Regions from separate parts of the Mesorhizobium maamorense genome, predicted to be linked through region 1. Evidence: predicted binding sites of a transcription regulator. Region 1 holds the regulator's gene; the other holds the start of a gene.

What was found. Region 1 encodes LexA, which represses DNA repair genes until DNA is damaged. Its sites were predicted from a motif close to TGTTCNNNNTGTGTTCNG; they were not measured.
Region 2: a site for LexA is predicted at 2,921-2,938, ahead of ACIU1A_RS29095 (DNA recombination protein RmuC). Genes of this name have one in related genera too.

Annotation. Positions count from the first base shown of each region.
Region 1 is NZ_CP173356.1:2,191,273-2,206,150, reverse strand. It holds gene lpxA (acyl-ACP--UDP-N-acetylglucosamine O-acyltransferase) at 1-704, shown strand, start outside; gene ACIU1A_RS11405 (LpxI family protein) at 691-1,590, shown strand; gene lpxB (lipid-A-disaccharide synthase) at 1,583-2,761, shown strand; gene gltA (citrate synthase) at 2,861-4,189, opposite strand; gene gltX (glutamate--tRNA ligase) at 4,372-5,796, opposite strand; gene ACIU1A_RS11385 (ComEC/Rec2 family competence protein) at 5,900-8,350, shown strand; gene lexA (transcriptional repressor LexA) at 8,344-9,087, opposite strand; gene ACIU1A_RS11375 (TetR/AcrR family transcriptional regulator) at 9,527-9,808, shown strand; gene ACIU1A_RS11370 (TetR/AcrR family transcriptional regulator C-terminal domain-containing protein) at 9,838-10,230, shown strand; gene kynU (kynureninase) at 10,227-11,474, shown strand; gene kynA (tryptophan 2,3-dioxygenase) at 11,538-12,374, opposite strand; gene ACIU1A_RS11355 (AMP-binding protein) at 12,371-13,996, opposite strand; gene ACIU1A_RS11350 (alpha/beta hydrolase) at 14,164-14,878, shown strand, end outside.
Region 2 is NZ_CP173356.1:5,803,631-5,818,508, reverse strand. It holds gene ACIU1A_RS29105 (cation diffusion facilitator family transporter) at 101-1,054, shown strand; gene ACIU1A_RS29100 (GFA family protein) at 1,178-1,582, shown strand; gene ACIU1A_RS29095 (DNA recombination protein RmuC) at 1,602-2,888, opposite strand; gene def (peptide deformylase) at 2,992-3,522, shown strand; gene fmt (methionyl-tRNA formyltransferase) at 3,529-4,464, shown strand; gene ACIU1A_RS29080 (GNAT family N-acetyltransferase) at 4,461-4,967, shown strand; gene truA (tRNA pseudouridine(38-40) synthase TruA) at 4,985-5,734, shown strand; gene ACIU1A_RS29070 (transporter) at 5,722-6,351, opposite strand; gene dapE (succinyl-diaminopimelate desuccinylase) at 6,357-7,550, opposite strand; gene ACIU1A_RS29060 (2-dehydropantoate 2-reductase) at 7,680-8,717, shown strand; gene ACIU1A_RS29055 (DUF805 domain-containing protein) at 8,791-9,168, opposite strand; gene ACIU1A_RS29050 (DUF805 domain-containing protein) at 9,161-9,484, opposite strand; gene dapD (2,3,4,5-tetrahydropyridine-2,6-dicarboxylate N-succinyltransferase) at 9,557-10,411, opposite strand; gene ACIU1A_RS29040 (LOG family protein) at 10,558-11,403, shown strand; gene ACIU1A_RS29035 (pyrimidine 5'-nucleotidase) at 11,512-12,222, opposite strand; gene ACIU1A_RS29030 (GGDEF domain-containing protein) at 12,384-13,145, shown strand; gene ACIU1A_RS29025 (hypothetical protein) at 13,335-13,505, shown strand; partial or broken gene ACIU1A_RS29020 (GMC oxidoreductase) at 13,502-14,878, shown strand, end outside.

The sequences.
Region 1 (14,878 bases):
TCAGCCATGTCTCGGTGATAGGCGCGACGACGATCGGCGCGTCGACCAAGGTCTATCCGATGGCGATACTGGGCGGGCCGCCGCAGAACACCAAGCACAAGGGCGGCCGCACCACGCTCGTCATCGGCGAGAACTGCACGATCCGCGAAGGCGTCACCATGCATGTGGGCACCGATACCAGCCGCGGCGAAACGACGGTCGGCGACAATGGCAATTTTCTCGCCTACGCCCACATCGCCCATGACTGCGTCGTCGGCAAGAACGCCACCTTCGCCAACGGCGCGACGCTGGGCGGACACTGCGAAATCGGCGACAACGTCTATATCGGCGGTCTCAGCGCCGTTCATCAATTCGTGCGGGTAGGCGACAACGCTTTTCTTGGCGGGTGCTCGGCTTTTGTGGGTGATGTCATTCCCTATGCCATGGCGGCGGGAAATCGGGCCAGCCTGCGCGGCCTCAACATCATCGGGCTCAAGCGCTCCGGTCTGCCAAGATCCGAGATCTATCTGCTGCGCAGGGTCTATAAGACAATATTCGACCGCTCGCGCACCGTTGGCGAGAACATCGAATTCGCCAAGGCGGAATTCGCCACGTCACCGACCGCCATGAAGATCATCGATTTCATCTCCAGTCGCGGCAAGCGGCACTATGCTGTGCCATCGCTCAAGGGGAGCGATGGCGATGACGGCGATGACGAAGACTGAGGCGGCGGCAGCGGATTTCGTTCTCTCGCCGGGGGCCAGGGTCGGCATCGTCGCCGGCGGTGGCAGCCTGCCGGTGGAAGTCGCGCAAGGCCTGGCCGCGCATGGCTACCCGCCCTTCATCCTCTTGATGGAAGGTGAGGCCGACCGCCAGCAGGAGTTGCTCCGATACGAACACGACAGCCTCGCCCTCGAGCAGATCGGTTCACTGGTGGCGACGCTGAAGCGCCACGGCATCACTCATGTGGTCCTTGCCGGCGAAATCAGACGCAGGCCCCGGCTGACCGACATCCGTCCTAGCCTCGGCTTGCTGGCGATCGTGCCGTCGGTGATCATGGCGCTGGCGCGCGGCGATGACGGACTTTTGAAGGTGGTGACACGCGGCCTGGAGAAGCGGGGCATCAAAGTGGTCGGCGCGCATGAGGTCGTTCCCGAACTGGCCGCCGGCGAAGGCACACTGACCACGGCGAAACCAAAGCAATCGGACTGGCGCGACATCGAGGCGGCCAGGCTGGCCGCCAAGGCCATCGGCGCGCTTGATATCGGGCAGGCGGCAATTGCGATCGGAGGCCGGGCCATCGCGCTGGAAGGCATTGAGGGCACGAGCGGCCTGCTCGAAAGAGCGCGCGCGCTGCGCGGCCATGGCAGGCTTGCCGGAAAGACCCGCGGAGTGCTGGTCAAATGCGCCAAACCCGGCCAGGAGCTGCGGGCCGACCTGCCGTCGATAGGGCCGCAAACGGTGGAAGCAGCGTATGCGGCGGGGCTTGCCGGCATTGCCGTCGAAGCGGGGCGCTCGCTGATCCTGGAAGGGCCGGCAACGCTGTCGCGGGCGAACGCGCTCGGTCTGTTCATCGTCGGCCTGCCAGCGGCGGAGCCGGCGCATGGCTGACAAGGCGCTGAAGATCGCAATCGTGGCCGGCGAGGAATCCGGCGACCTGCTTGGCGCCGACATCGTGCGCTCGATCAAGCAGTCGACGGGGCGCGAGGTGCAGATCGTCGGTCTCGGCGGCCGCCATCTGCAGGCGCTCGGGCTGGTTTCGCCGTTCGACGCCGGAGAGATCGCCCTCATGGGCTTCAGCGCCATCTTGCGTGACCTGCCGCGGCTGATGCGGCGGATCGGCCAGCTGGCCAGCACGGTCGCGGATGCGAAGCCCGACTGCCTCATCACCATCGACAGCCCCGACTTTTCGCTGCGCGTGGCCAGGAAAGTGCGCGCGGCCAACCCGTCCATCCCGATTATCCACTATGTCTGTCCCAGCGTCTGGGCATGGCGGCCGGGCAGGGCGGTGGCGATGAAGCCCTATGTCGACCACATCCTCTGCATCCTGCCGTTCGAGGTGAAGGAGCTAGGCAGGCTCGGCGGACCGCCAGGGACCTATGTCGGACATCGCCTCACCCATGACGCGGGCGTGCTCTCGGCAGCCAGGACGCAGGCCCAACCGCGGGATCTTTCGCCGGATCGCCTGAAGACGCTGCTCGTCCTGCCCGGCTCGCGACGCAGCGAAGTGCGGCGGCTGCTCGAGCCGTTTGGGGAGACCGTGTCGATGCTGCGGGCACGCGGGCATCGCCTGCGGCTGATGTTGCCGACCGTGCCGCATGTCGCCGATGTCGTGCGCTCGGCGGTCGCTCGCTGGGACGAGAAGCCCGAGATCATCCTCGACCCTGAGCGAAAGTGGCAGGCCTTCGGCAAGGCTGACGCGGCGCTGATCGCGTCCGGCACGGTTTCGCTTGAACTGGCGCTGTCCGATGTGCCGATGATCTCCTGCTACCGGCTTGACCCTGTTGCGCGCATCGTGGCGCCATATCTCGTTTCGGTCTGGTCGGCGCTGCTACCCAATCTGATATCGGATCGGGCGCTGATCCCGGAATTCTACAACGAGTATGTCAAGCCGAACAATCTGGCCCGCCAACTCGAAGCGCTGTTCGCCGACACAGGCATGCGCAGATGGCAGAAGGACGGGTTCGCCGAGATCGCGCGGCGCATGACAACCGCCAAGCCGTCAGGCGACATCGCCGCGCAGGTGGTGATGGGGTATATCAAGAGAGTGAGTAGTGAGTAGTGAGTAGTGAGTAGTGAGTAGTGAGTAGTGAGTAGTGAGTAGGATTACCGCTCTTTCCCTACTGACTACTGACTACTCACTTTTATTCACTTCTTCCTTTTACCGCTTCGCGATCGGCACGTAGTCTCGCTCCGGCGCGCCGGTGTAGAGCTGGCGGGGGCGGCCGATCTTCTGGCGCGGATCCTCAATCATCTCCTTCCACTGCGCGATCCAGCCGACGGTGCGGGCGACGGCGAACAGCACGGTGAACATGGTGGTGGGGAAGCCCAGCGCCTTCAGCGTGATGCCGGAATAGAAGTCGACATTGGGGTAGAGCTTCTTCTCGATGAAATAGGGATCGGTGAGTGCGATCTTCTCCAGTTCCATGGCGATGTCGAGCAGCGGATCGTCCTTGATGCCGAGTTCGCCCAGCACCTCATGCGCGGTCTTCTGCATGATCTTGGCGCGCGGATCGTAGTTCTTGTAGACGCGGTGGCCAAAGCCCATCAGCCGGAACGGATCGTCCTTGTCCTTGGCGCGGGCGATGAATTCCGGAATATGATCGACATGGCCGATCTCGCCGAGCATGTTCAGCGCCGCTTCGTTGGCGCCGCCATGCGCCGGGCCCCACAGGCAGGCGATGCCGGCGGCGATGCAGGCGAACGGATTGGCGCCAGACGAGCCGGCGAGCCGAACGGTAGAGGTCGAAGCGTTCTGCTCATGATCGGCGTGCAGGATGAAGATGCGCTCCATGGCGCGCGCCAGGACCGGGTTGATCTTGTATTCCTCGCATGGCACGGCAAAGCACATGTGCAGGAAGTTGGCGGCGAAATTCAGTTCGTTCTTCGGGTAAATGAAGGGCTGGCCGATATGGTATTTGTAGGCCATGGCCGCGATCGTCGGCATCTTGGCGATCAGCCGCATCGACGCCACCATGCGCTGGTAAGGATCCGAGATGTCGGTGGAGTCGTGATAGAAGGCCGACAGCGCGCCGACCACGCCGCACATCACCGCCATCGGATGCGCGTCGCGGCGGAAGCCGGTGAAGAAGCGCGACATCTGCTCATGCACCATGGTGTGGCGCGTCACGCGGTAATCGAAATCGTCCTTCTGCGCCTTGGTCGGCAGTTCGCCGTAGAGCAGGAGATAGCAGACTTCCAGGAAGTCGCCATGTTCGGCCAACTGGTCGATCGGATAGCCGCGATGCAGGAGAATGCCGGCGTCGCCATCGATGAACGTGATCTCGGACTCGCAGCTTGCCGTCGAGGTGAAGCCGGGATCGTAGGTGAAGGCGCCGGTGGTGCTGTACAGCGTGGCGATGTCGATGACGTCAGGCCCGACTGAACCACTTCGCACCTTGAATTCGTGCGTCTTGCCGGCGAATTCCAGCTTTGCCGTGGCTTCCTGGGTCTTGCCGCCCAGTTCCCGTCTTGTCGCAGCTTCGGTCATTGCAAACTCCTTCTTGTTTCCTCATGCCGGCAAAGGCAAATTCTGCAAAGCGACACGTCGAAGTCACCGAATGCGCGTAATCGCGACCGCATTTTAGGAAGTGCGTGCCAGATTGGGCCAAGGCTCAATGTTGCACTGCGAAACGCGCCTTTCAATGCCAATCTTCTTGGGCCAGATTGCTCCTAATCGATTTGATCGGCGATGCGCGCCAGGCTCTCCTCGCGACCAAGCACGGCGAGAACGTCGAACACGCCGGGCGAGGTGCTCTTGCCTGTCAAGGCGGCGCGCAAGGGCTGGGCGACGGCGCCGAGCTTGTAGCCGCCGGCCGTCGCATAGTCGCGGATCGCGGCTTCAGCCGAGGCCGCCGTCCAGTCGCCTGAAACCGCCTCGAGCGCGTCGTGAGCGCCACGCAGGACCTTGCGCGCATCGTCATTGAGCAGCAGGGCTGCCTTCTCATCGATCGGCAACGGCCGCGCGGCAAACAGGAAGGCAGCGCCATCGACGAGTTCGACCAGCGTCTTGGCGCGCTCCTTCAGGCCCGGCAGCGCTGCCAGCAACTGCGCCCTGTTCCGGTCGTCGAGGCGTGCGGCCATCGCCGGGCCGCCCTCGAGATAGGGCAAGGTGGCAATGAAGATATCGAACAGCTCGGCATCGCCCATGCGGCGCATGTGGACGCCGTTTAGCGCCTCCAGCTTGGCGAAATCGAAGCGGGCGGCGCCCTTGTTCACATCGCCGATGTCGAACCATGCGATCATGTCCTGGATCGACATGATCTCATCGTCGCCGTGGCTCCAGCCGAGCCGAGCCAGATAGTTCAGCAGCGCTTCGGGCAGGTAGCCCATGGCGCGGTAGGCCTCCACGCCCAGCGCGCCGTGCCGCTTCGACAGCTTGGCGCCGTCGGCGCCGTGGATCAGCGGTATGTGCGACATTGAAGGCACATCCCAGCCCATGGCGATGTAGATCACGGTCTGGCGGGCGGCATTGGTCAGGTGGTCGTCGCCACGGATGATGTGGGTGACGCCCATGTCGTGATCGTCGACGACGACGGCATGCATGTAGGTCGGATTGCCGTCCGAGCGCAGGATGATGAAGTCGTCCAGATCCTTGTTGGGAAAGCGCACGTCGCCCTGGACACGGTCATGCACCACCGTCTCGCCCTTGGTCGGCGCCTTGATGCGGATCGCGCCCTTGACGCCAGGAGGCGCCTGCGAGGGGTCGCGGTCACGCCAGCTTCCGTCATAGCGCGGCGGCAGGCCCTTGGCCCGCGCCGCGTCGCGCATTGCCTCAAGCTCGGCAGGGGTCTCGTAGCTGTAGTAAGCCTTGCCCATGCGCACCAGCTCTTCGGCCACCTCGCGATGGCGCGGCGCGCGCTCGAACTGCGAGACGGCGTCGCCGTCCCAGGTGAGGCCGAGCCAAGTCAGTCCTTCGAGAATGGCTGCTGTCGCCGCATCGGTGGAGCGCTCGCGGTCGGTGTCCTCGATGCGCAGCAGCATCGTACCGCCGGTGTGCTTGGCGTAGAGCCAGTTGAAAAGCGCCGTACGCGCGCCGCCGATGTGCAGGTAGCCGGTGGGCGAGGGGGCAAAACGGGTGACAACCTTGTCGGACATACAACTCTCGGGAAACGTCTGGAGCGGGGTGCGGATCACACGCACTTTCGCGCGTCGCGCGTTCATGTAGCATAGGGTGTCGAGGGCGCAAGGGGCAGACCCGATGGCTGGAGCGGGCCGGGGCGCGGAGGAAGGCGAGGACGTCGTTGCCGGCGTCAGCGAACGCTCTCTTTTTGCCATGCCCGCGCCCGCCTCATTGCCGCTGGCGTTGCCGCCCCTACAGCAGCCGGGCAAGTCGCCGCCGGCGGATGTTTCCACGCCGCCCGGCATTCCCGCAGCCGGCGCGGCCGTGCGTCTGCGCCGTGAGTTCGGCCGTGCTTCATGGCCTCGTCTGCGCAACGGCGTGGCCAGAGCGTCCGAGCTCGAACTCGATCGGGGCATAGCCTTCCTGCTCGTCCCGGTGTTCCTGGCATGCGGATCGATCGCCTATTTTTCGCTGGCGGCGGAGCCGGGCTTTGCCAAGCCTGTCGCGGTCGCGATCCTGATGTCGCTGTGCGCGCTCGTTTCACGCTCATGGCCGAAAACGCATCTGTGCTTCATGGCGGCGCTGTTGTGCGCGCTCGGCATGCTCGCCGGCAAAGTCGAGACGTGGCGAGCGGGAACGCGGATGCTGGGCTCGGAAATCTCCACGCAAATCACCGGCCGCGTCGTTTCGGTCGACCAGATGGAGACCGGGCGCATCCGGCTGACCATCGATGTGACATCGACCGCGCGGCCGAAACTACTCTACGCGCCGGAGCGCGTTCGCCTTTCGGCACGCAAGGTGCCGGCTGAAGTGACGGCCGGTTCGCTCGTGACCGGCTATGCCAGGCTGTTGCCGCCGACCGGACCGGTGCGGCCGGACAGCTACGACTTTTCCTTCGACAGCTACTTCGCCGGCATAGGCGCCAGCGGCTTCTTTCTCGGCAACCCCAAAATCGTCTCAGCCGATGACAGGCCGCTGTGGGCCGCCCTTTCAGCCGCCATCGAGAGTGCTCGCGAAAGCATTGCCGACCATATCAGGGGCAGCATCGGCGGTGCCGAGGGCGAGATCGCCGCGGCGCTGATCGTGGGTGTGCGCGCCGGGATCCCCGACGAGATCAATGAAGCGATGCGACGCACCGGCATCTACCACATCATCTCAATTTCCGGGCTGCACATGGCGCTGGTCGCCGGCACGGTCATGGGTCTGCTGCGTGGCGGCTTCGCGCTGTTCCCGAATTTTTCCTCCCGCCGGCCGGTCAAGAAATACGCGGCCGCGGCGGCACTTTTCTCGATCGCCGCCTACCTCGTCATTTCGGGCGTCGTTGTCGCCGCCGAACGCAGCTTCATCATGCTGGCGGTGATGCTGATCGCCGTTCTGTTCGATCGGGCGGCACTCACCATGCGCAATCTGGCTATTTCGGCGATCGCCGTCATCGTGGTGTCGCCGCACGAGGTGGTAGGGCCGAGCTTCCAGATGTCGTTCGCCGCCACCGCGGCCCTGGTCGGCGCCTATGCCGGCTGGTCGGATCGCAAAGCCGACAAAGCGCGGACCCCGCCGCCGCAACGGACCTTGCCTGGCCTGCTGACGCGAAAATTGCTGCTGGCGACAGGTGGGCTGGCGATGACCTCGATTATCGCGGGAAGCGCCACGGCGCTTTTCGCCATCTGGCATTTCCAGCGCGTGTCGCCGCTCAGCCTGTTCGCCAATCTTGCCGTCATGCCGATCGTTTCGGTCGTGATGTTCCTTGCGGTTGCCAGCGCGCTGCTGATGCCGTTCGGGTTCGATGGACCATCCCTTTATCTGATGGGCAAGGGACTGACCGCGATGATCGCCATATCAGGATGGATCTCGCAACGCTCGCCGGTCGACGCGGTCGGGTTGATTTCGCAGCAATCCGTCCTTCTGGTGGCGATCGCTCTGGTCATCGCGACGATGGCCACGACATGGCTGCGGCTGGCGGCACTTCCCTTCGCGCTCGCCGGTCTGTTGACCGTCTCGGACACGCGCACGCCGGACGTGCTGATTTCGGAGGATGCTCGCCTGGTGGCACTGCCGATCGGCGGCGGCGAGCTCGCGATCAACCGGGCGCGCCCGAACGAATTCACCGTCGATAACTGGAAACGGGCGCTGAAGTCCGAAACCATCGTTGCGCCGGAACTGTTCGACAGCGGAGACCGACAGTTCGACATCTTCGATCCCGCGCAACTTCCGGCGGGAGCGCCTTTCTATTGCTTCACGGGCCTGTGCATGGCCCGGCATACCTCGGGGGCGATCATCGCGCAGGTGGAGGATCGCAAGGACGCCTGGAGGGCCTGCTCCTATGCGGATCTGATCGTCATCAACGACCCCGCGGGCTACGACCCCTGCCACAATCCGCTGGTTCTCGTTATCACCAAGCGGCAGCTCGCTCGTAAGGGAAGTGCCGCCGTCTTCTTCGACCGGCAATCGGCGACGGCACCGGGACGGGTCAGCTTTGCCGTCGACAGGCCATATCGGCCTTGGCACGAACAGCGAAAATTCTCACGCGAGGCAAGGGGACTGCCGCCTTACCGTAAACCCGAAAAGCCCACCGCCGACCCCGCTCAGTAGCGCCTGATCAGGCCGACCAGCTTGCCTTGCACCTTGACCCTGTCCGGTCCGAAAATACGTGTTTCATAGGCCGGATTGGCAGCCTCGAGCGCAATCGAAGCACCCTTTCGGCGGAAGCGCTTCAGCGTTGCTTCCTCCTCGTCCACCAGGGCCACGATGATCTCGCCGGGACTTGCGGTGTCGGCATTGCGGATGATGACCGTGTCGCCGTCGAAAATGCCGGCCTCGATCATCGAATCGCCCTTGACCTCCAGCGCATAGTGTTCGCCGCCCATGATCATGTCAGGCGGCACTGAAATGGAATGCGTCTGATGCTGGATGGCGTCGATCGGCACACCCGCTGCGATGCGACCCATGACCGGGATCGACACCGCTGAAACCGCATCGTCGTCATTGCCGGCAGCGGGCAGACGCGAAGACGTCGCCGGCTTGATCTGCCGGCTAGGGCTGCTGCCCTGTCCGAGGCTGCCCTGGATGACGCTCGGGGAGAACTTCTTTGCCGCGTTAAGACCCGGCGCGATCGAGTCCGGCAGGCGCAGCACCTCCAGCGCGCGCGCCCGGTTGGGCAGGCGGCGAATGAAGCCGCGCTCCTCCAACGCCGTGATCAGCCGATGAATTCCCGACTTGGAGGCGAGGTCCAGCGCTTCCTTCATCTCGTCGAAGGACGGCGGAATGCCGCTTTCCTTCAGCCGTTCATGGATGAACATCAAGAGTTCATGTTGCTTGCGCGTGAGCATGGCGGCCCCCAAAGGCATTGCACGAAGGGTCTGGAACCAGAATCAGAAAACAAACCCAGAACAAACACTATCTGTTCCAGTTGTGTTCCGCAACCATTTAAAGTTTAATGAATTTGTTAAGGCGACGGAAACGAAATGCCCTCCCGCAGCCAGCATCCTGCCAGCGCGGTCCGTCGTCAATGCGCTCCCGGGCCCTTTGAGACTATTTTGGTTAATGGCCTGTGGCCCGACCGTCTCCACTCTTGGCACAAGCCTGCAAGCTGGGTGACCGGCAGGTGCGGGGTGCGTTTGGGCGGATTAAAAACCCCTGCGGCTCGTGAACGAAACGAAACCAAAATGCCAACTTCCTGCCGGAAAACGACGAGGCACCACCACTGGTCGCGATGGGCTGCGTTCGCTCGCTCCTTGCTTCCCGTTCGCTTGACGAAACCGTATAATAATGTACGGTTTTCGAAGAGGAACACCAATGACCACGCCGAAGCAGGCCGCGCGACGCGAACGGATAGAGGAGGCCGCCTATGCGGTGCTCCGGGAAACCGGCTACAAGAGCGCCTCCCTGCTTGCTATCGCCAAGCGGGCATCGGCCTCGAACGAAACCCTCTACAACTGGTACGGCAACAAGCAGACCCTGTTTCGATCCTTGATCGAAGCCAATGCGGAGAGGCAAGGAAGCTGCTGGAGGACGCCCTTCACCAGGCGCGCGATCCGCTCGAAACCCTGAACTTGCTCGGGCCAGTCCTGCTGACCCTCGTGACGGGCGACAAGGCGGTGGCGCTCAATCGCGCCGCGGCCGGCGACGTCAACGATACAGGCACGCTTGGCCAATCGATCGCGCAATTCGGCCGCAATACCATAATGCCGCTTGTTGGCGACCTGCTTCGAACCGCAAGTCGGGCCGGCCTGATCGCCTGTGACGATCCTGCCGAAGCCGCCGACATCTACATCAGTCTTTTGATCGGCGATCTCCAGGTTCGCCGGATCGTTGGGGTGCTCGAGGAACTGCCTCGGGCGGAAATCGAGCAAAGATCGAACCGGGCGTTCACCCTGTTCTTGCGCCTCTATGCGGCCAGCCCTTGCCCGGGCGGCAAAACAGCCGGCCCGTTTCCAGGGCGCTCTTCTCACCGAGGAACATCGCGACCATGAGCAAAATTCCCGATCTCGCAGCGATCGAGGCAATGGACACCGCGGATCCGCTGCGTGCCATGCGTGACCGCTTCACCTTGCCCCAGGGGGTGATCTATCTCGACGGCAATTCGCTGGGCGCCGCTTCGCCCGCCGTGTTCGGCGAGCTGCAGAAGGCCGCCACGCAGGAGTGGGCGCAGGATCTCATCCGCGCCTGGAACACCGCCGGCTGGTTCGACATGCCGGTCGAACTCGGCGACCAACTCGGGCGCCTGATCGAGGCCGCCGCCGGCCAGACGGTGGTCTGCGATACCACCTCGATCAACATCTACAAGGTGCTGCATGCGGCACTCGGGATGCGGCCGGACAGGTCAGTCATCGTCGCCGAGGGGGACAGCTTTCCGACCGATCTCTATATGGCCGAAGGCGTTGCCTCGACGCGGCCGGGCACGGTGCTGCGGCTCGAGGGTGTCGATGCACCGACCATAGAAGAACTGATCGACGAGAGGGTCGCGGTCATCCTGATCAACCACGTCAACTACAAATCCGGGCAGCTGCGCGACATGGCCGCGCTGACGCGCAGGGCACATGATGCCGGCGCGCTGATCGTCTGGGATCTCTGCCATACCGCCGGCGCCTTGCCGGTCGAGCTCGACCGTTTGAACGCCGATTTCGCCGTCGGCTGCACCTACAAATATCTCAATGGCGGCCCAGGTGCCCCGGCCTTCATCTACGCGGCCGAGCGCCACCATGGCGATGTCCGCCAGCCGCTCAGCGGCTGGTGGGGCCATGTGCGGCCTTTCGCCTTCGAACAGGGTTTTGCTGCCGACACAGGCATCCGCCGGTTTCTCTGCGGCACGCAGCCTGTGCTGTCGATGCGCGCGCTCAAAGGGGCGCTCGATGTCTGGAACGACGTCGACATGGGAGAGGTGCGCAGGAAGAGCATCGCATTGACCGATCTGTTCATCCAGCTCGTCGAGGCAAAATGCGGCGCCTACGGCCTCGAACTCGAAAGCCCGCGCGACGGCAATGAGCGCGGCAGCCAGGTTTCGTTCCTCCACCCGCATGGCTATCAGGTGATGCGGGCCTTGATCGAGCGCGGCGTGATCGGCGATTTCCGCGCGCCATCCACGATTCGCTTCGGCTTCACGCCGCTTTATGTCGGCTATGTCGATGTCTGGCAGGCGGTCGAGGTGCTGGAAGACATTTTGCGCACGGACGCCTGGCAGGAGGCGCGTTTCGCCGTCAAGGCGGCGGTGACTTAAGAGCCTCTCGCTCAGAAAAGCGCAGCGGTTTCGGGATAACGATATGCAGTCGGCAAAGCTACGTCAGAGCCGGGTGCGGACCTTCCACAGCTCCGGGAACAACTCCACCTCCAGCATCTTCTTCAGGTAGGACGCGCCCGATGTGCCGCCGGTGCCGCGCTTCATGCCGATGATGCGCTCGACCGTGGTGACGTGGTTGAAGCGCCAACGGCGGAAATAATCCTCGAAGTCGACCAGCTTCTCGGCGAGTTCGTAGAACATCCAGTAGCGCTGCGGGTCGCGGTAGATGGTCTGCCAGGCGACAAGGACCTCTTCGTTCTCGGTCCGCGTTTCGCGCCAGTCCGTACGCCTTGCGTCGGCGCCGATGTCGAAGCCGTTGCGGGCGAGCAGCAGCAGCGTCTCGTCGTAGAGCGACGGTTGCGCCAGAATCGCCTCCAGTTTCTCGCTGAGGTCCGGCCGGTGCTTGTGCGGTCCGAGCATTGCGAGATTGCGGTTGCCGGCCACGAACTCGATGGCACGGTACTGCCAGGACTGGAAGCCCGAGGACTGGCCGAGCGCATCGCGAAACTCGGTGTATTCACTGGGCGTCATGGTGCGCAGCACGTCCCAGGCATTGTTGAGCTGCTCGAAGATGCGGGCGACACGCGAAAGCATCTTGAAGCTCGGTTCGAGACGGTCTGCGCGGATGGAGCGGATTGCTGCGCCGATTTCGTGCAGCGCGAGCTTCATCCAGAGCTCCGAGGTCTGGTGCTGGATGATGAACAGCATCTCGTCATGGGCTGACGAAAGCGGCTCCTGCGCCTCGAGCACCTTTTCCAGATGCAGATAGTCGCTGTAGGACATGCGCTCCTTGAACGACATTTCCGCGCCCTCGGCGGACGGGTCGTAGGGCTTGCTCAATTGATCTTCTCCGCGCGCAGCCGGAAGCGCTGGATCTTGCCGGTCTGCGTCTTGGGCAAAGCGGCGATGAATTTTACCGAGCGCGGATATTTGTAGGGCGCGATCGTGGCCTTGACGTGATCCTGCAGACGCTTGACGGTCATTGCGTCTGGCGCCACGCCTTGCACGAGCACCACATGAGCCTCGACGATCTGGCCGCGCTCGGCATCCTCGGCGCCGACCACCGCGCATTCGGCGACATCGGCATGCGCCAGCAGCGCCGCTTCGACCTCTGGGCCGGCGATGTTGTAGCCGGCACTGACGATCATGTCGTCGGAGCGCGCTGCGAAGTGGAAAAAACCGTCCTCGTCCTGCCAGAACGTGTCGCCGGTGAGGTTCCACCCGTCGCGGACATAGTCGCTCTGCCTGGCATCGGCCATGTAGCGGCAGCCGGTCGGTCCCCGCACCGCGAGCCTGCCCGCGGTGCCGCGCGGCACTTCGCGCATTTCGTCGTCGACGACGCGCGCCTGATAGCCGCCAACGGCCTTGCCGGTGGAGGCAGGCTTCATGTCATCGAAGCGGTTGGAGATGAAAATATGCAGCATTTCCGTGGCGCCGATGCCGTCAAGGATCGGCTTTCCGGTTTTCTCAGTCCATTCCTCGAAGACCGGCGCGGGCAAGGTCTCGCCGGCCGAAACGGCGACGCGCAGCGACGATAAATCGGCCCCTTCGTCCATGGCCTTGAGCATTGCGCGATAGGCGGTGGGCGCGGTGAAGGAGATCGTCGCTTTGTAGGTTTCGATGATGTGGACCATGTTGGGCGGCGTTGCCTGTTCCAGCAGCGTCGCCGCGGCGCCGAAACGCAGCGGGAAGATGGCGAGCCCGCCAAGGCCAAAGGTGAAGGCCAGGGGCGGCGAGCCGACGAAGATGTCGTCAGGCGTCACCTGCAGGATCTCGCGGGCGTAGGCGTCGGCGATGATCAGGAGGTCGCGGTGAAAATGCATCGTCGCCTTCGGCACGCCTGTCGTGCCTGAGGTGAAGCCGAGCAGGGCGACGTCGTCACGCCCGGTCTGCACCGCGGTAAACGTCACGGGCTTGTCGAGGGCGGCGCGATCGAGTTCGGCGTCGTGGTTGGCGGTGCCGTCGAAGCCGATGACCTGCTTGAGGAACGCGCTGTCCTTGGCGCAGGCGGTCATCTCGTCCATCAGCCTGGTGTCGCACAGCGCTGTGGTGATTTCGGCCTTGTCGACGATCTTGGCGAGTTCGCCGGCGCGCAGCATCGGCATCGTGTTGACCACGACGGCGCCGACCTTGGTGGCGGCCAGCCAGCAGGCCACCATTGCGGGGTTGTTGGCCGAGCGGATCAGCACCCGGTTGCCTGGCTTGACGCCGTAATTCTCGACCAGCGCATGCGCCAGCCTGTTCGTCCAGTCGGATAATTCCTTGTAGGTGCGGCGGCGGCCGTTGCCGATCAGCGCGGTGTGGTCGCCCAACCCTTTCTCGACCAGCCTGTCGGTCAGTTCGACGCCGGCATTGAGCCGTTCGGGATAGTCGAAGCCGTCGAGCAGGAAGTCCGGCCATTGATCCGGCGGCGGCAGGTTATCGCGCGTGAACGTGTCGATATGCGCTGATGGCCCAAGCATTTTCGGCTGCCCCTGTCTGCCTCACGCCCATCGCTGAACAAGGCACAGGATCGCACCAGTCGAAATTTGTTTCAAGCCTAAAATGTTTTGCCCCCGGAGCATTGACGTTGCCGCTGTCGATCGCCATTGCTATCGGCTGAAACGATGCCGTCCGGGGGAGGGTGCCGATGCTCGAACATCGCATTGCCGATTGGGACAATGCCTACGCCAACGGCGCCAACATCGCCGGCAGCGATCGCTGGCCAGCTGCATGGGTCGAACCGGCGCAGGCATTTCGCGATGCGCTTGCTGCAAAGGGCAGGGCTCAGCTCGACATCGCCTATGGCGACAGGCCGCGCAACCGGCTCGATCTCTTCCTTCCCGCCGGGGCACCCAAGGGGCTCGTCGTGTTCATCCATGGCGGCTACTGGCTGGAGTCCGACAAGGATAGCTGGTCGCATCTCGCCAGGGGCTCGGTTGACAGCGGCTTTGCCGTGGCGATGCCGTCCTATACGCTCTGCCCCGCCATACGCATCGCCGGCATCTCCCACGAGATCGGCGCGGCGATCGGCAAGGCGGCGGCGATGGTCGGGGGACCGCTTATGCTGACCGGGCATTCGGCCGGCGGCCATCTCGCCAGCCGCATGGCGACGACATCAACGCCCCTGGCGGCCGGCGTGGCAAGGCGCGTACGCCACGTCGTTTCGATTTCGGGCCTGCATGACCTGCGTCCGCTTATGCGCACCGGCATGAACGCGGCGCTGAAAATCGATGAAGCCGAGGCGCTGACGGAAAGCCCGGCGCTGCTGCGGCCCATGGATGGCGCTCGCGTCACGTGCTGGGCCGGAGGCGGCGAGCGGTCCGAGTTCTTGCGCCAGAACGCCTTGCTGGCCAATATCTGGA
Region 2 (14,878 bases), 3.0 Mb from region 1:
GAATTTCGGCGGGCCCGCAGCATGATCTCAAGGAAATCGGCTCCCACTTTTCCTGCAATTACTCTAGACTTCGCGTGTCGGACAGGACGACAGGGAAGCAATGGCGGGGCATGGCGGCTCTCGAACGGTCATTTACGCGGCGCTCGCCGGCAATCTCGCGATCGCGCTGACCAAATTCGTCGCAGCCTTCTTCACCGGCAGTTCGGCGATGTTTTCGGAAGGCGTGCATTCGCTGGTCGATACCGGCAATGGCAGCCTGCTGCTTTATGGCATGCATCGCGCCGCACGCCCGGCCACCCGCGCGCATCCGCTCGGCCATGGCCGCGAGCTCTACTTCTGGAGCTTCATCGTGGCGCTTCTCGTCTTCGCGCTCGGCGCCGGCGTATCGTTCTACGAAGGCGTGACGCACATCATTGCGCCCGAACCGGCCGCCAATGTCAGGGTCAACTATATCGTGCTCGGCCTGTCGTTTCTGTTCGAGGGCAGTTCATGGCTGGTGGCGCTGAGGGAATTCCGCCGGCAGAAGGGCCAGCAGGGCTGGCTGCAGGCCGTGCAATCGAGCAAGGATCCAAGCGTCTACACAGTGCTATTCGAGGACAGTGCCGCGCTTCTCGGCCTGATCGTCGCCTTTGCCGGCATATTGGCGGCGGAGATTTTCGAGATGCCGGAACTGGACGGCGCCGCCTCGATCGGCATTGCGCTGATCCTGGGTGCGACCGCGGCCTTCCTGGCGCGCGAGAGCAAGGGGCTGCTCATCGGCGAGCCTGCTTCGCCCGCGGTGCAGAAAGAAGTGCTGGCGATCGCGCAGCAGGATCCGGCGGTGCAGCGGGCGAACGGCGTCCTGACGGTCCACCTGGGGCCGGAAGAAATCGTTGCCGGCCTGAGCATCGAATTCGAGGACCATCTGTCCGCGCCGGAAATCGAAGCCTGCGTCGAGCGCCTCGAAGCGCGGCTAAGGAAGGAAATGCCCGAGATCACCCGGCTGTTCGTCAAGCCGCAGACGACAGGCACCTGGGAACAGCGGCGCAAGCTGATCGAATCGGCATCCGAGTAGAGTTTTGAGCAGGTCTCGAAACCACATTCCACTCCTCGGGATTATGTCTTGGACCAGCGTCGCGTCGTTGCCTTGCGACGCTGCGCCGCTAAAATCAGCCGATCGAGTTTTGGAGGACTGATTATGAAGATCGACGGCGGCTGTCATTGTGGTGCCATCACCTATGAGGCGGAGGTCGAACCGGAAAAGACCTCGATCTGCCATTGTACCGATTGCCAACAGTTGACCGGTACGGCCTTTCGCGTCACCGTTCCGGCGCCTGAAGATCACTACCGGGTCACAAAGGGTACACCGAAGGTCTACATCAAGACCGTGGCAAGCGGCGCCAAGCGCGTCCAGGCCTTTTGCGCCGACTGCGGTTCGCACCTTTACGCCACGTCGGTCGGAGATGGCCCAAAGGTCTACGGCATTCGAGTGGGAACCGCGCGGCAACGCCAGGATTTGATTCCGACACTGCAAAAATGGCACCGCTCGGCGCTTCACTGGCTACCTGAATTTCACGGCATGACCACAGTGGAGGAGCAGTAGCGCCGTCCGGTGCGGCGCCTCATTCGTCGCCTTCGACGACCCTCAGCCTGAGCTGGCCGGTCTTTGAATCGGCAACGCGTGGGGAATCGACAACGCGCGGGCCGGGTTCCGGCTTCGCAGGGGCTGGTGACGCCATGTCAGGGTGGGCATCGCCTCCGGGCTGCGCCCCAAACTCCAGAGCTTCGATCTTCTGGCCGCGTTTGGTCACCTTCGACGTCGAGACGAGGATGTCGTCTATATCCTTGGCCGACTGGGCAAAATGGCCCTGCAATTTGCGCACCCGCTCGTCGACGCGCGAAACGTCCTCCATCAGCCGGATCACCTCGCCCTGGATCAGGTGTGCCTGCTCGCGCATACGGGCATCCTTCAGGATCGCCTGGATGACCTGGATCGACAGCATCAGGAGCGACGGCGAGACGATGACGACGCGGGCGCGGTGCGCCTTCTGCACCACCGCCTCGAAATTTTCGTGGATCTCGGCAAACACCGATTCCGACGGCACGAACATGAAGGCGGTATCCTGCGTCTCGCCCTGGATCAGATATTTATCCGCGATATCGCGGACATGCACCTCGATGTCGCGGCGGAAGGCCTGCGACGCGACCTTCTGCTGTTCGGCGCCTTCGGCGGCGCGGATGGCGTTCCAGGCTTCCAGCGGAAACTTGGCGTCGACGGCAAGCGCCGGCGCGCCGTTGGGCATCTTCACCAGGCAATCGGGACGGCTGCCGTTGGACAAGGTCGCCTGGAACTCGTAGGCGCCGTGCGGCAGACCGTCGGCGACGATCGCTTCCATGCGCGACTGGCCGAAGGCGCCGCGCGTCTGCTTATTGGAGAGGATCGCCTGCAATTGCACGACCTGGCCGGCGAGCGACTGGATGTTGCCTTGCGCGGTGTCGATGACGGCCAGCCGCTCCTGCAATTTGGCCAGGCTCTCATGAGTGGATTTGGTTTGCTCGGTCATGGTCTGGCCGAGGCGGCCGGTCATGGCATCGAGGCGCTGGCCGATCGATTGCGTCAGTTCCGCCTGCCGCGCGCCGAAGACTTCCGCGATGGCGCCCATGCGGCCCTGCATCTCGGCTTGGCTTTGCAATATGCCGGCCATCCGCGCCTCGGCGTCGCGGGCATGGTCGGCGGCTTCGGCAGCGGCCACGGCGCGCGCCTTGGCCGAGCGCCACAGCGCGACGACAAGCGCCACGAACAGGCCAAGAAACACAAAGGCCCCGAACGCCAGCGCATGGCCGAGCGTGATCGTGGTCGCGCCAAGCCGGGCGACAGGTTCCGAAAGGATGGATGTCAGGTCGTTCATGCACACAGCATAGACGATTCGGCCGGCCAGCACAGATCAAAACGTGAACGATCCCCCGGCGTACCGGTTGACGCCCTTTATTCAAGGTCTTAGGTGAGACGCCATGCCGATCAAGCCGCTCATCATTCTTCCCGACCCCATCCTGCGCCAGGTTTCCAAGCCGGTGGAGCGCGTCGACGCGCCCTTGCGCAAACTGGCCGACGACATGCTGGCGACCATGTATGACGCGCCCGGCATCGGGCTGGCCGCGATCCAGATCGGCGAGCCGCTGCGCATGCTGGTGATCGACCTCGCCAAGGAGGACGAGACGCCGGCGCCGCATGTCTTCATCAATCCCGAAATCCTGGAAAGCGCCGACCAGCGCTCCGTCTACGAGGAAGGTTGCCTGTCGATTCCCGACTATTATGCCGAGGTCGAACGCCCGGCTTCCGTGCGGGTCAAGTATCTCGACCGCGATGGCAAGCTGCAGGAAATGGAGGCCGAGGGGCTGATGGCAACCTGCCTGCAGCATGAGATCGACCATCTCAACGGCGTGCTGTTCATCGACCACATTTCGAAGCTGAAGCGCGACATGGTGGTGAAGAAGTTCAAGAAGCTGGCCAAGGACAAGGCTCCGGGCAAGCTGGTGGGATAGGGGACAATGCCCCTTCGCGTCATTTTCATGGGGACGCCGGAGTTTTCCGTGCCGACATTGCGCGCGATTGCCGATGCCGGACATGAGGTCGCGGCCGTCTACACGCAGCCGCCGCGAGCCGCCGGCCGGCGCGGCCTTGAGCTGACGCCGTCGCCGGTACAGCGCGAGGCGGAACGGCTGGGCATCGAGACGCGCACGCCGACGTCGCTCAAGGGCGAGGCCGAACAGGCAGCTTTTCGCGCGCTGCAAGCCGATATCGGCGTGGTCGTGGCTTACGGCCTGCTGCTGCCCAGGGCGGTGCTTGAGGCGCCGCGACTGGGCTGCATCAACGGCCATGCCTCGCTGTTGCCGCGGTGGCGCGGTGCGGCGCCCATCCAACGGGCGATTATGGCGGGCGATAGCGAAACCGGCATGATGGTCATGCGCATGGAAGAAGGCCTCGACACCGGCCCGGTGGGGCTGGTTGAAAAATGCGTCATCGAACCCGATATGACCGCCGGCGATCTGCATGATCGATTGATGAGCGTCAGCGCCGCACTGATCGTGGAAGCGCTGGCGCGGCTGGAAAGGAATGGCCTAGCCTTCACCGCCCAAGCGGTTGAGGGGGTGACCTATGCCAAAAAGATCGGTAAATCCGAGACGCACGTGGATTGGACGCGACCCGCGGCCGAAGTCCACAATAATATTCGCGGCCTGTCGCCCTTCCCCGGCGCCTGGTGCGAGGTTGAAATTGGTGGCCGGGTGGAACGGCTGAAACTGCTTCGCTCGACGCTTGCGCAAGGCATGGGCGAACCGGGAGGAATTCTCGACGACCGCCTGACGGTCGCCTGCGGAGCGGGCGCGATCCGGCTGGTCGAAGTTCAACGGGCGGGCGGAAGGCCCGCCGCCGCGCAAGAATTCCTGCGCGGGACCAAGATCGAAAAAGGAATGAAATTGTCATGAGCATGATGTCGATACGCGCGGCGACGCCGCGGGATCGCGAGGCCATCCGCCTCGTCGAGGAACACGCTTTCGGCCAGCAGGCGGAGGCCGGGCTGGTTGACGCGCTGGTTTCCGGCGGCGACGCCGTTGTCGAACTGGTGGCGGAAGAAGACGGGCAGGTGGTTGGCCACATCCTGTTTTCGCGGCTTTTCGCCCGCACCGGCGGCAAGGATTTCCCGGCGGTGGCACTGGCGCCGCTGGCGGTGGAGCCCTCCTTTCACGGCACCGGCATTGGCGGCGCGCTGATCCGCGAGGCTCACATTCGCCTGCGCGACGCCGGCGAGATGCTGGCCGTGGTGCTGGGCGACCCCACCTACTACGGCCGTTTCGGCTACAGCCACGCGCGCGCCGAAGGATTCGAGAGTGAATACCAGGGCGAGGCGCTGCAGGCGCTGGCCTGGGGCGACGCTCCCGAAACCGGCCGGCTGGTCTACGCCTCAGCCTTCACCGCACTCGCCGCCTAGTCGTATAGCCGCCCGGCATGCCGCGTTTTCGCCTCGACATCGAATATGACGGCAGCCTGTTTGCCGGCTGGCAGCACCAGGCGGACCAGCCTTCGGTGCAGCAGGCGATCGAGCAGGCGATCGAAAAATTCTGCGGCCAACAGGTCCGCTTGCGCGCTGCCGGCCGTACCGATGCGGGCGTGCATGCGACGGCCCAGGTGGCGCATGTCGACCTGGCTAAGGCCTGGCCGGACGACAAGGTGCGCGACGCCGTCAACGCGCATCTGCAGGCCGCCGGCAACCGCATCGCGATCTTGAAAGCAACGACCGTCGTCGACGGCTTCGATGCCCGCTTCTCGGCCATCGGCCGTCACTACCTCTACCGCATCCTCAACCGGCGCGCGCCCTCGGCGCTGGAAAAGGGCAAGGTATGGTGGGTGCCGAAGCAGCTCGACGCCACTGCCATGCACGAAGCCGCCAAAGTGCTGCTTGGACGGCACGATTTCACCACCTTCCGTTCCACGCAATGCCAGGCCGAGAGCCCGGTGCGCACGCTCGACCGTCTTGACGTCAGCCGTTCGGGCGACATGATCGAAGTCAGAGCCTCGGCGCGTTCCTTCCTGCACAACCAGGTGCGCTCGATGGTCGGCTCGCTCAAGCGCGTCGGCGAAGACGCCTGGACGGCCGGCGATCTCAAGGCGGCGCTCGAGGCGCACGACCGCGCCGCCTGCGGTCAGGTGGCGCCGCCCGACGGGCTTTTTCTGGTCGGCGTCGATTATCCCGGATAGAGTCCCGAAAGGCTCTGAGCTCCGGTGTCCGGAACCGTGATGCCAAGCAGTGCCTGCAGCCCGAACAGCACGATCAGCGAAGCGATGAACATGCCAACGAAGACAGCGGTCCCGATTGCGGCACCCCTGCCGATGGTCGCGTTGGTCATGCGCCAGGTCAGCACCATCGACAGCGCGAACAACAGCAGCGACACAAGGCTGGAGATCTGGCTCGCCGAGGTCAGGAAAAGCCTGATCAGCGCGGACGGCAGCATCAGCCAGGCCGTGATGGCCGAAGCCCAGTTCGAGGCCACGACATAGTGCACGAAGCGGCCGCCGATGCCGGCGCGCGGCGCGACCAGAGCGAGTGCGACCAGAGGCAGCACCCAGGAACCGATATCGACTGTCGCCAGCCGCAACAGCATGCTGAAGCGGCCCGCGAAGGCATCGGGATCGCCGATCTCGTTGGCGATGCCGACCCAGCCGACGATCAATGCCGGCGCCGCGACGACGATGGCGAAAAAGGAATTCCAGAAACCATCGGCAGACAGGTCGAGCAGACGCAGGCCATCGGCCCTGCCGAGCATCAGTCGCCAGGCGCCGGTCAGCGAAACTTGGGTCTCGTCCGCCGAAAGCATGCTGCTCAGTCCTGTCCGAACCAGTCTTCGATGAAGCGCTGATAGATTTGCGTCAGCGTCTCGAGATCGGCAAGGGCGACGCGCTCGTCGACCATGTGCATGGTCTTGCCGACCAGGCCGAATTCGACCACCGGGCAATAGTCCTTGATGAAGCGCGCATCCGACGTGCCGCCGGAGGTGGACAGCGCCGGTTCTCTGCCGACCACCGCCTTGACCGAGCCGCTCAATGTCTCGATCAGCCTGTCGTCGCGGGTCAGGAAGACATGGCTCGGCCGGTCGCGCCAGACGAGTTCGTAGTCGACCGGCATCTCCTTGCCGGGCCGGTATTTCTTGCGGCCCGCCGCCTGGTCGAGACGGTTGTGGATTTCGGCCTGTATGGTCTCGGCGGTCCAGCTGTCGTTGAAGCGGATGTTGAAGGTGGCGGTTGCCTTGGCTGGAATGACGTTGGTGGCCGGGTTGCCTACGTCGATGGATGTCACCTCCAGATTGGTCGGCTGGAAATCCTTCGTGCCCTCATCGAAGACGGGATGCAGCAAAGCATCGACCAGGCTCATCAACCCGCGTACCGGATTGTCGGCAAGCAAGGGATAAGCGACATGGCCTTGGCGGCCATTGACGGTGATGTCGCCCGACAGCGAGCCGCGCCGGCCGATTTTTATCATGTCGCCGAGCGCAGCCGGGTTGGTCGGCTCGCCGACGATCGATGCGTCCCATTTCTCGCCCCTGGAAGCCGCCCATTCGAGCAGCTTCGTGGTACCGTTGATGGCCGGGCCTTCCTCGTCGCCGGTGATCAGCAGCGAGACCGAGCCCTTCGGGCCGCCATTCGCCTCGACATGGCGCGCTACCGCGGCGATGAAACAGGCGATGCCGCCCTTCATGTCGACCGCACCCCGGCCATACATCTCGCCATTGGCGATCTCGGCGCCGAAGGGCGGATGCGTCCAGGCGGCTTCGTCGCCGACCGGCACCACGTCGGTGTGTCCGGCGAACATCAGATGAGGGCCATTGCCGGAGCGCCTGGCATAAAGGTTCTCGATATCGGGCGTGCCGTCTTCCGAAAACACCGGGCGATCGACGAGGAAGCCGAGCGGTTCCAGCATCGTCTGCAACGCGGTCAGCGCACCGCCTTCGGCCGGCGTCACGGAGGCGCAACGGATGAGGGCGGCGAGGTTTGCGGCGGGATCGGTCGGCAGCGTCATGGCAAAAGCGATAGTCGAAAGCTGAAGGCCTGTCACGGCCAGACGTAGGGGCCAGTCCTATGACCGGCGATACCGCCGACATTATGGTTTTCATGTCGTATAGTCGTGGGCCCCGTGCGGAGCGACAGGATGGCAAACGGGGGCAAGAGAATCGTCATTGCCGGCGCCGGCAGCATCGGCTGCTATGCCGGCGGCTGTCTGGCGCTCGCCGGGCGCAAGGTCATCCTGCTGGCCCGGCCGCGCGTCGAGGCGGCTCTGCGGCAAGGCGGATTGCGGATCAGCGACCTTGAGGGCCGCGATCGAGGCCTCGAGCCGCAAGCGCTTGCCGTCACCACCGAACCAGCCGCTGCCTTGCCGCAGGCGGGCGTGATCCTGGTCACCGTCAAGAGCGGCGCGACGCGGGAGATGGCTGCGCTCATCGCCGCCCACGCCCCGCCGGACGCCGTGGTGGTGAGCCTGCAGAACGGCATCGACAATGCCGACAGGCTGCGCGCCGGTGTCGGCGGGCGACCAGTGCTGGCCGGCATGGTGCCGTTCAATGTCGTGCAATCGGCCGACGGCGAATTACCGCTGCGTGTCCACCGCGCCAGCGACGGCAAGGTCATGATCGAGGACAGCGATGCCGGTCTGATCAGCCTTATCGGCGTCGAAGGGTTCCGGGTTGAAGTCCATGCCGACATGAAAGCCGTGCTGTGGGGCAAGCTTTTGATGAATTTGAACAATGCGCTGGTGGCGCTTTCGGGCCTGCCGCTGGCGAGCGAGCTTGCCGACCGGCGCTGGCGGCTGATCCTGGCAAGACAGATCGACGAGGCACTCCAGGCCATGAAGGCGTCGGGCATCGAGCCGGCGCGGATCGCCGGCTTGCGGCCGGCGCTGTTGCCGATAGTGCTCCGCCTCCCCGATTGGCTATTCAGGCTGCTGGCGCGGCGGATGCTGGCCATCGACCCGGAGGCGCGTTCCTCCATGTGGGACGATCTGCAGCGCGGCCGGCCGACGGAGATCGGCGATTTGCAAGGCGCCGTTCTTCGCCTGGCGCAAGAAGCGGGCACGCCGGCGCCGACGGTCCGACGAATCATCGCCCTGGTGCGTGAAGCGGAAGCGGCCGGCCGCGGATCGCCCGGTTTCGGCGCGGATCAGGTCGCCGCGCCTGAAGCGCGTCGCGTCTGAATGAATTCAGGCGACGCGGATCAGGCCTTCATTTTCATGCATACCGTCAGTAGCGCATCGCGATGATGGGCGCTCAGGGTTCGGCCGGTGCATTGGTGCGCTTGCCATAGCGGTTGGGTCCGGGCTTGCCCGGAAACAGGCAAAGCACGACGAAGGCGACGATCGAGACGACCGGCACGAACAGGATCAACGCCGCGATGCCGGGCTTGTCGAGGTCGTGCAGCCGCTTCACCGCCAGTGCGATGTTCGACCACAGCGAGGCGATGAAGGCGATGAAGAAGACGAACGACCACATGTTGCTCTCGGGCGAGCCTTCCGGCACCAGCGTGAAACGATAGAGCGGGAAGGCCTGGATGATGGCCACGAGCAGCCCACCAAGAAAATAGGCCGCGCGGCTGACGCGGCCCGATGTCTTGAAGAAAAGCCAAGTAAGGTTGGATCTGTCAGGCAAGCGGGTCCCGTCCATATTGATTGACACCCTGGGCGCCTTCGAGAACGCCGAGACCGATCAGCGTCCACCAGCCCGACTTGTCGCGGTCGTGCCAGCGTTTTCCATAGAGAGCAATCGCGAAATAGATCGACGCCAGCGCGACGAGCATGCCGATGATGCCGATCCTGCCGCCGCCTGCGGTCGTGAAGCGCGTGCCGAGAATCGCATCGAGAATGAAGGCAACAATACCGATGACGATGAATATATCGATGCCGGCCCAGAACTTGGCGTGATCGATGCGGCCGTCGAAGCTCGTCAGCAGAGATTTCCAGTCCATGTCACCCCTCCATGCTGAACCGGCGCGACCGATCGTCGCGCCCGCGGAAGGTGCGCCCGCTTTCCAAAAAGATCAATCGCGCAGCAATTCGTTGATCGACGTCTTGGACCGGGTTTTGGCATCGACCCGCTTGACGATGACCGCGCAATAGAGACTTGGACCCGGCTCATTGTTCGGAAACGGCTTGCCAGGCAGCGAACCGGCTACGACGACGGAATTCGGCGGCACATCGCCGTAGAAAATCTCGCCTGTGGCGCGGTCGACGATCTTGGTCGACTGGCCAATGAAGACGCCCATGCCGAGCACCGAGCCCTCGCGCACGATGCAGCCTTCGACCACTTCCGAGCGCGCGCCGATGAAGCAATTGTCCTCGATGATGGTGGGACCGGCCTGCATCGGCTCCAGCACGCCGCCGATGCCGACGCCGCCCGACAGGTGCACATTCTTGCCGATCTGGGCGCAGGAGCCCACCGAAGCCCAGGTATCGACCATGGTGCCCGAATCGACATAGGCGCCGACATTGACGAAGGACGGCATCAGCACGGCGCCCGGCGCGACATAGGCCGAGCGGCGCACGACCGACGACGGCACGGCGCGGAAACCGGCCTTCTCGAAATCGACGGCGCTCCAGCCGTCGAACTTCGACGGCACCTTGTCCCACCACACGGCCTGGCCGGGACCGCCCTTGATGATCTCCATCGGGTTCAGCCGGAAGGACAAAAGGACGGCTTTCTTCAGCCATTGGTTGACATGCCACTGGCCATCGGCCTGGCGCTCGGCAACGCGGGCGGTGCCGCGGTCGAGCAGATCGAGCGCCGACTGGATGGCATCGCGTGTCTCGCCTCTGGTCGCCGTCGAAATCGCGTCACGTTCCTCGAAGGCCTTGTCGATGGTCTTTTCGAGGCTCGCCAGATCCGGCTTCGACATGAATTCGCTCCATTACCAGGCTGTTAAGGGGCTGAGCCTTAACCTGTTTTGAAAATCGCGCGGACCCTATGTGAAGGCAGAGTAGGGGTCAATCGCGACCGCGCCATGGGACGGCGCAAGTGAATGAAATGGACGGACCTGACATCATGACACCCATGGAAAAGGCGGGCTGGACGCCGCTGCCGCATTCGGACGAGGATCTGGAGCGGGCCAGGAGCGTGCCGGACACGCCGCAGACGCGCGCCGAGACCTACCGCCTGGCGTGGAACGATCCCGCCTTCATGACGCGGCGCGAATTGCGCGCGGTCAGGCTTCAGCTCGAACTCCTGAAGCCGGAGATGATCCTGGCCGAGCGCGGTATCCGCTCGACCGTGGTCCTGTTCGGGGGCGCGCGGCTGCCTGAACCCGGCGGCGAGGCCTGGGCGGCCAAAAACGAGACGCAGAAGAAGAACCTTGAGGAAAACAGCAAATATTACGAGGAAGCGCGCAAATTCGCCCGCCTCTGCTCGCAGCAATCGGCCAGTTCATATTACCGCGAATATGTCGTGGTGACCGGCGGCGGGCCCGGCGTGATGGAGGCCGGCAATCGCGGCGCCGACGATGTCGGCGCGCCCTCCATCGGCCTTAACATCGTTCTGCCGCACGAGCAGGCGCCCAACGCCTATGTGACGCCGGAACTCTGTTTCAACTTCCACTATTTCGCCATCCGCAAGATGCATTTCGTCATGCGCGCCAAGGCTGTCGCGGTGTTTCCCGGCGGCTTCGGCACGATGGACGAATTCTTCGAGACGCTGACGCTGATCCAGACCGGGCGCATGGAGCGCGTGCCGGTGATCCTGTTCGGCAAATCCTTCTGGAAACGGGCGATCGATCTCGACTTCCTCGCCGAGCAAGGCACGATCAGTCCCGGCGACCAGGACATCATCGATTTCGTCGACACCGCCGACGAGGCCTGGGGCATCGTCAGCCGGTTCTATAAGTTAGGGGAGTAAGGGAATAGGGCAGTAAGGCAGTATATCTAGAATCAAGGGCTGAGAGCGCCCCTCATCTTCCTACTGCCCTACTGCCCTACTGCCCTACTGCCCTACTGCCCTACTGCCCTACTGCCTTATCCCCACGACTATCTCCGTCAGAAACCCGGCCAAATCGTCGGTGACGAAGTCGACATCATCTTCCTGCGCCGGATCGCGCTCCCAGATTTCGGAGAATGTCGGCTCGAAATTGCGCGGCACCACCAGGACCGTCGTCATGCCCAGTGACTTCGGCACGGACAGGTTGCGCGCGAGATCCTCGAACATCACCGCATTGTGGCCGGTGACGGCGTGAAGTTCGGCGAATTTCTCGTAGGTCTGGCGCGCAGGCTTGGGGTTGAGCCCGGCAGCGACGATATCGAAGATGTCGTCGAAATGATCAAGGATGCCAAGCTGGCGCGCAGTGCGCTCGGCATGCCTGCGGTCGCCGTTGGTGAAGATGAACTTGCGGCCGGGAAGCTGGCGAATGGCGGTGCCGAGGACGGGATCCGGCACCAGCCAGGAATAGTCGATGTCGTGGACCTTCTCGAGGAAATCGTCGGGGTCTATGCCATGGCGCGTCATCAGCCCGTTCAGTGTCGTGCCATATTCCCGATAAAGTTCCTTTTGCAGCTTGCGCGCGTCCTCGCGCGGCAGCGACAGCAGTTCCCCGACATAGGCGGTCATCTTGACGTCGATCTGCGAGAACAGATTCGAATGGTGCGGATAGAGCGTGTTGTCCAGGTCGAACACCCAGTCGGTGACATGGGCGAAGCGAGCGGGTTCGGGGTGTGTAGCCATGCGCCCCTTATGGCACGAAACGGACAATCTTGAAGGGGCTTTATCCACAACTTCTACGGGCCGAAAGTAGCAGAAACAGTCTCACCATTCAAATTTTAGGCATCCTGGAAAGGTGGCCTTCAGGGCTTGCTGGCACAGAGGCGGTCCAGTGGGAGCCAGCGATGAGCAGTATAATTCTGAAGTCCGCCACCATTGCTTTCGTCTCTGTCGCGGTTTCGCTCCTTCTGACCCTGATCATCGTCCCCGCCATGGGATTCCCGGTCAACCGCATGATCTGGCTGACCTCGACATTGTGTCCGCTGGTCCTTGCATGGGCGGCCTGCGCAAGCACGTTCTGGCACAGCGACAGGCTGAAGTCGGCGCATCGCGACCTTGCCCGCACCCATGCCCAGCTTGCCGCAGCGCATCGCCGGCTGGCGGAAAAGGCCAGCCGCGACGACATGACGGGCATGCTCAACCGGGAAAGCTTCTTTGCCGTGCTCAACGGATCCCGGCACAAGCCCGATCGCGGCGCCTTGCTGATCATCGATGCCGACCATTTCAAGATGATCAATGACAGCTTCGGCCATCTGACCGGCGACGACGCGCTGCTGCTGATCGCCAGCGCAATCAAGCGCGGGGTGCGGGACGGCGACGTCCTCGGCCGCATCGGCGGCGAGGAGTTCGGCGCATTGCTGGCCGGAGCCACGGAACGGGAAGCCAAGCGCGTCGCCGAGCACATCCGCCGCGAGGTCGAGCTGATCCGCTTCCGGCCCGTGGACGAGCGGACCATTCCGCTGACCGTCAGCATCGGCGGAACCCTCTGCGACGAAAGCGCCAGCGTGTCGGAGCTGATGCGGGCCGCCGACCGGCGCCTCTACCAGGCCAAACATCGGGGACGCAACCTGGTGATCCTCGACACCGACATCTCCGAGGCGGCCTGAACGGGCCGATCCAGCATATCGGCCTGTTAAGGAGTCTCTAACCCTGTTTGCACTCGGCTGCGCATTGTTCCGGCTTGCAACCAGTTTTGGCACGCTTCTGGCTTCGATGATGAAGCATGTGCCGTTCAGGGACCATGCCTGGATGTTCAGGGAACATGCCTGGATAGAGACCCCGTCGAGAGACCTGTCATGAGTTTCCTTATCAAGAAGATATCGCGCCGAATGATCATGCAGACGCTGATCGCGGTGCCTGCCCTGTCGCTGTTCCGCAAATTGCCCGATGCGGGTTCTTCCGAAGCCGCCCCCGATGAGATCGTCGAGGTCAATGGCTGGATCCTGAAGCGGAGCGACCTGGCATGATCTTCGACAGTTATGAGGCGTTTCGCGCCGCGAATTTCACGCCCAGGGTCTGCGTTCTCGGCTCCGGCCCGGCCGGCACCACGATCGCCAGAAAGCTTGGTGCCGCCGGCATACCGGTCGTGGTGCTGGAGGCCGGCGGCAGAGAGTTCAGCGACACCTCGCAGGATTTCTACCGCGGCACCACAGTCGGCGATTTCTATTTCGATCTCGATATCACCCGGCTGCGGTTCATGGGCGGCAGCTCGAACCACTGGGCCGGCTGGTGCCGCGTGCTCGACAAACAGGATTTCGAGCCGAAGGCGTGGGTGCCGGACACGGGCTGGCCGATCCGGCGCAGCGACATCGAACCGTATCTGAGCGAAGTGCGCGACATCCTGGAACTGCCAGATTTCCGGCCGGACGCGCCGATCTCGGACGACATCCGCTGGGTGCAGCTGATCAAGAGCGGTGCGGTGCGCTTCGCTGAAAAATACGCCGACGAGCTCGACAAGAGCAGGAACATCGCTGTCGTGCTCAACACCTGCGCCACCGAGCTTGCCGGCGACGGCAGACGCGTGACCGGCGCCAGGCTGTGGTCGCAGGGGCAGGATGCCGGCTTCTTCAGCGCCGATTATTTCATCGTCTGTACCGGGGGGCTGGAGAATTCGCGGCTGCTTTTATGGTCGAACCAGCGCTCCAATGGCGGCGTCGTGCCGAATGCGACGGCACTTGGCCGCTACTGGATGGAACACCCGACCTTCCAGGGCGGCAACGCCATCCTGTCCGACTATGGCGCATTCGAGGTCGATGCGGTGAACGAGGCCTTCTTCTCGCCGATGCCGGCCGCGATGGAGCGGCTGCGGATCATGAATTTCGGCATCAGGCTGATCGAGACGCCCTATCCCGGCGTCAAGGACCTGATCGCGGATCTCGCCTGTACGGCGCCCAACATGGCGGAGTGGCTATCGGGCAGGCTCAACCAGGAACCTGCGCTGCGCGGCCCAACTCTATGTAGCCTGGGAGCAGGCGCCGCTGGCCTCGAACCAGGTCGAGCTGTCGAAGACCGTGGTCGACCACGCCGGCGTGCCGCGCATCGAGCTGCACTGGAAGAAATCGGACCTGGAACGCCGCACGCTGCTCGAAGGGCTGAGGCTTTTCGGGACGACGCTAGCCCAGAAGAACCTGGGCCGGGTGCGTATAGCCGACTGGATTTCGAGTGGCGGCGACTACCCAACGGACGAGGAGACGGCCGGTCACCATCACATGGGCGGCACGCGCATGGGCACCGATGTCGCCAAGAGCGTCGTGGATGCCAATTGCAAGGTGCACGGGATGGACAATCTCTATGTCGGCGGCTCCTCGGTGTTCTGCACCTCGGGCCAATGCAACCCGAC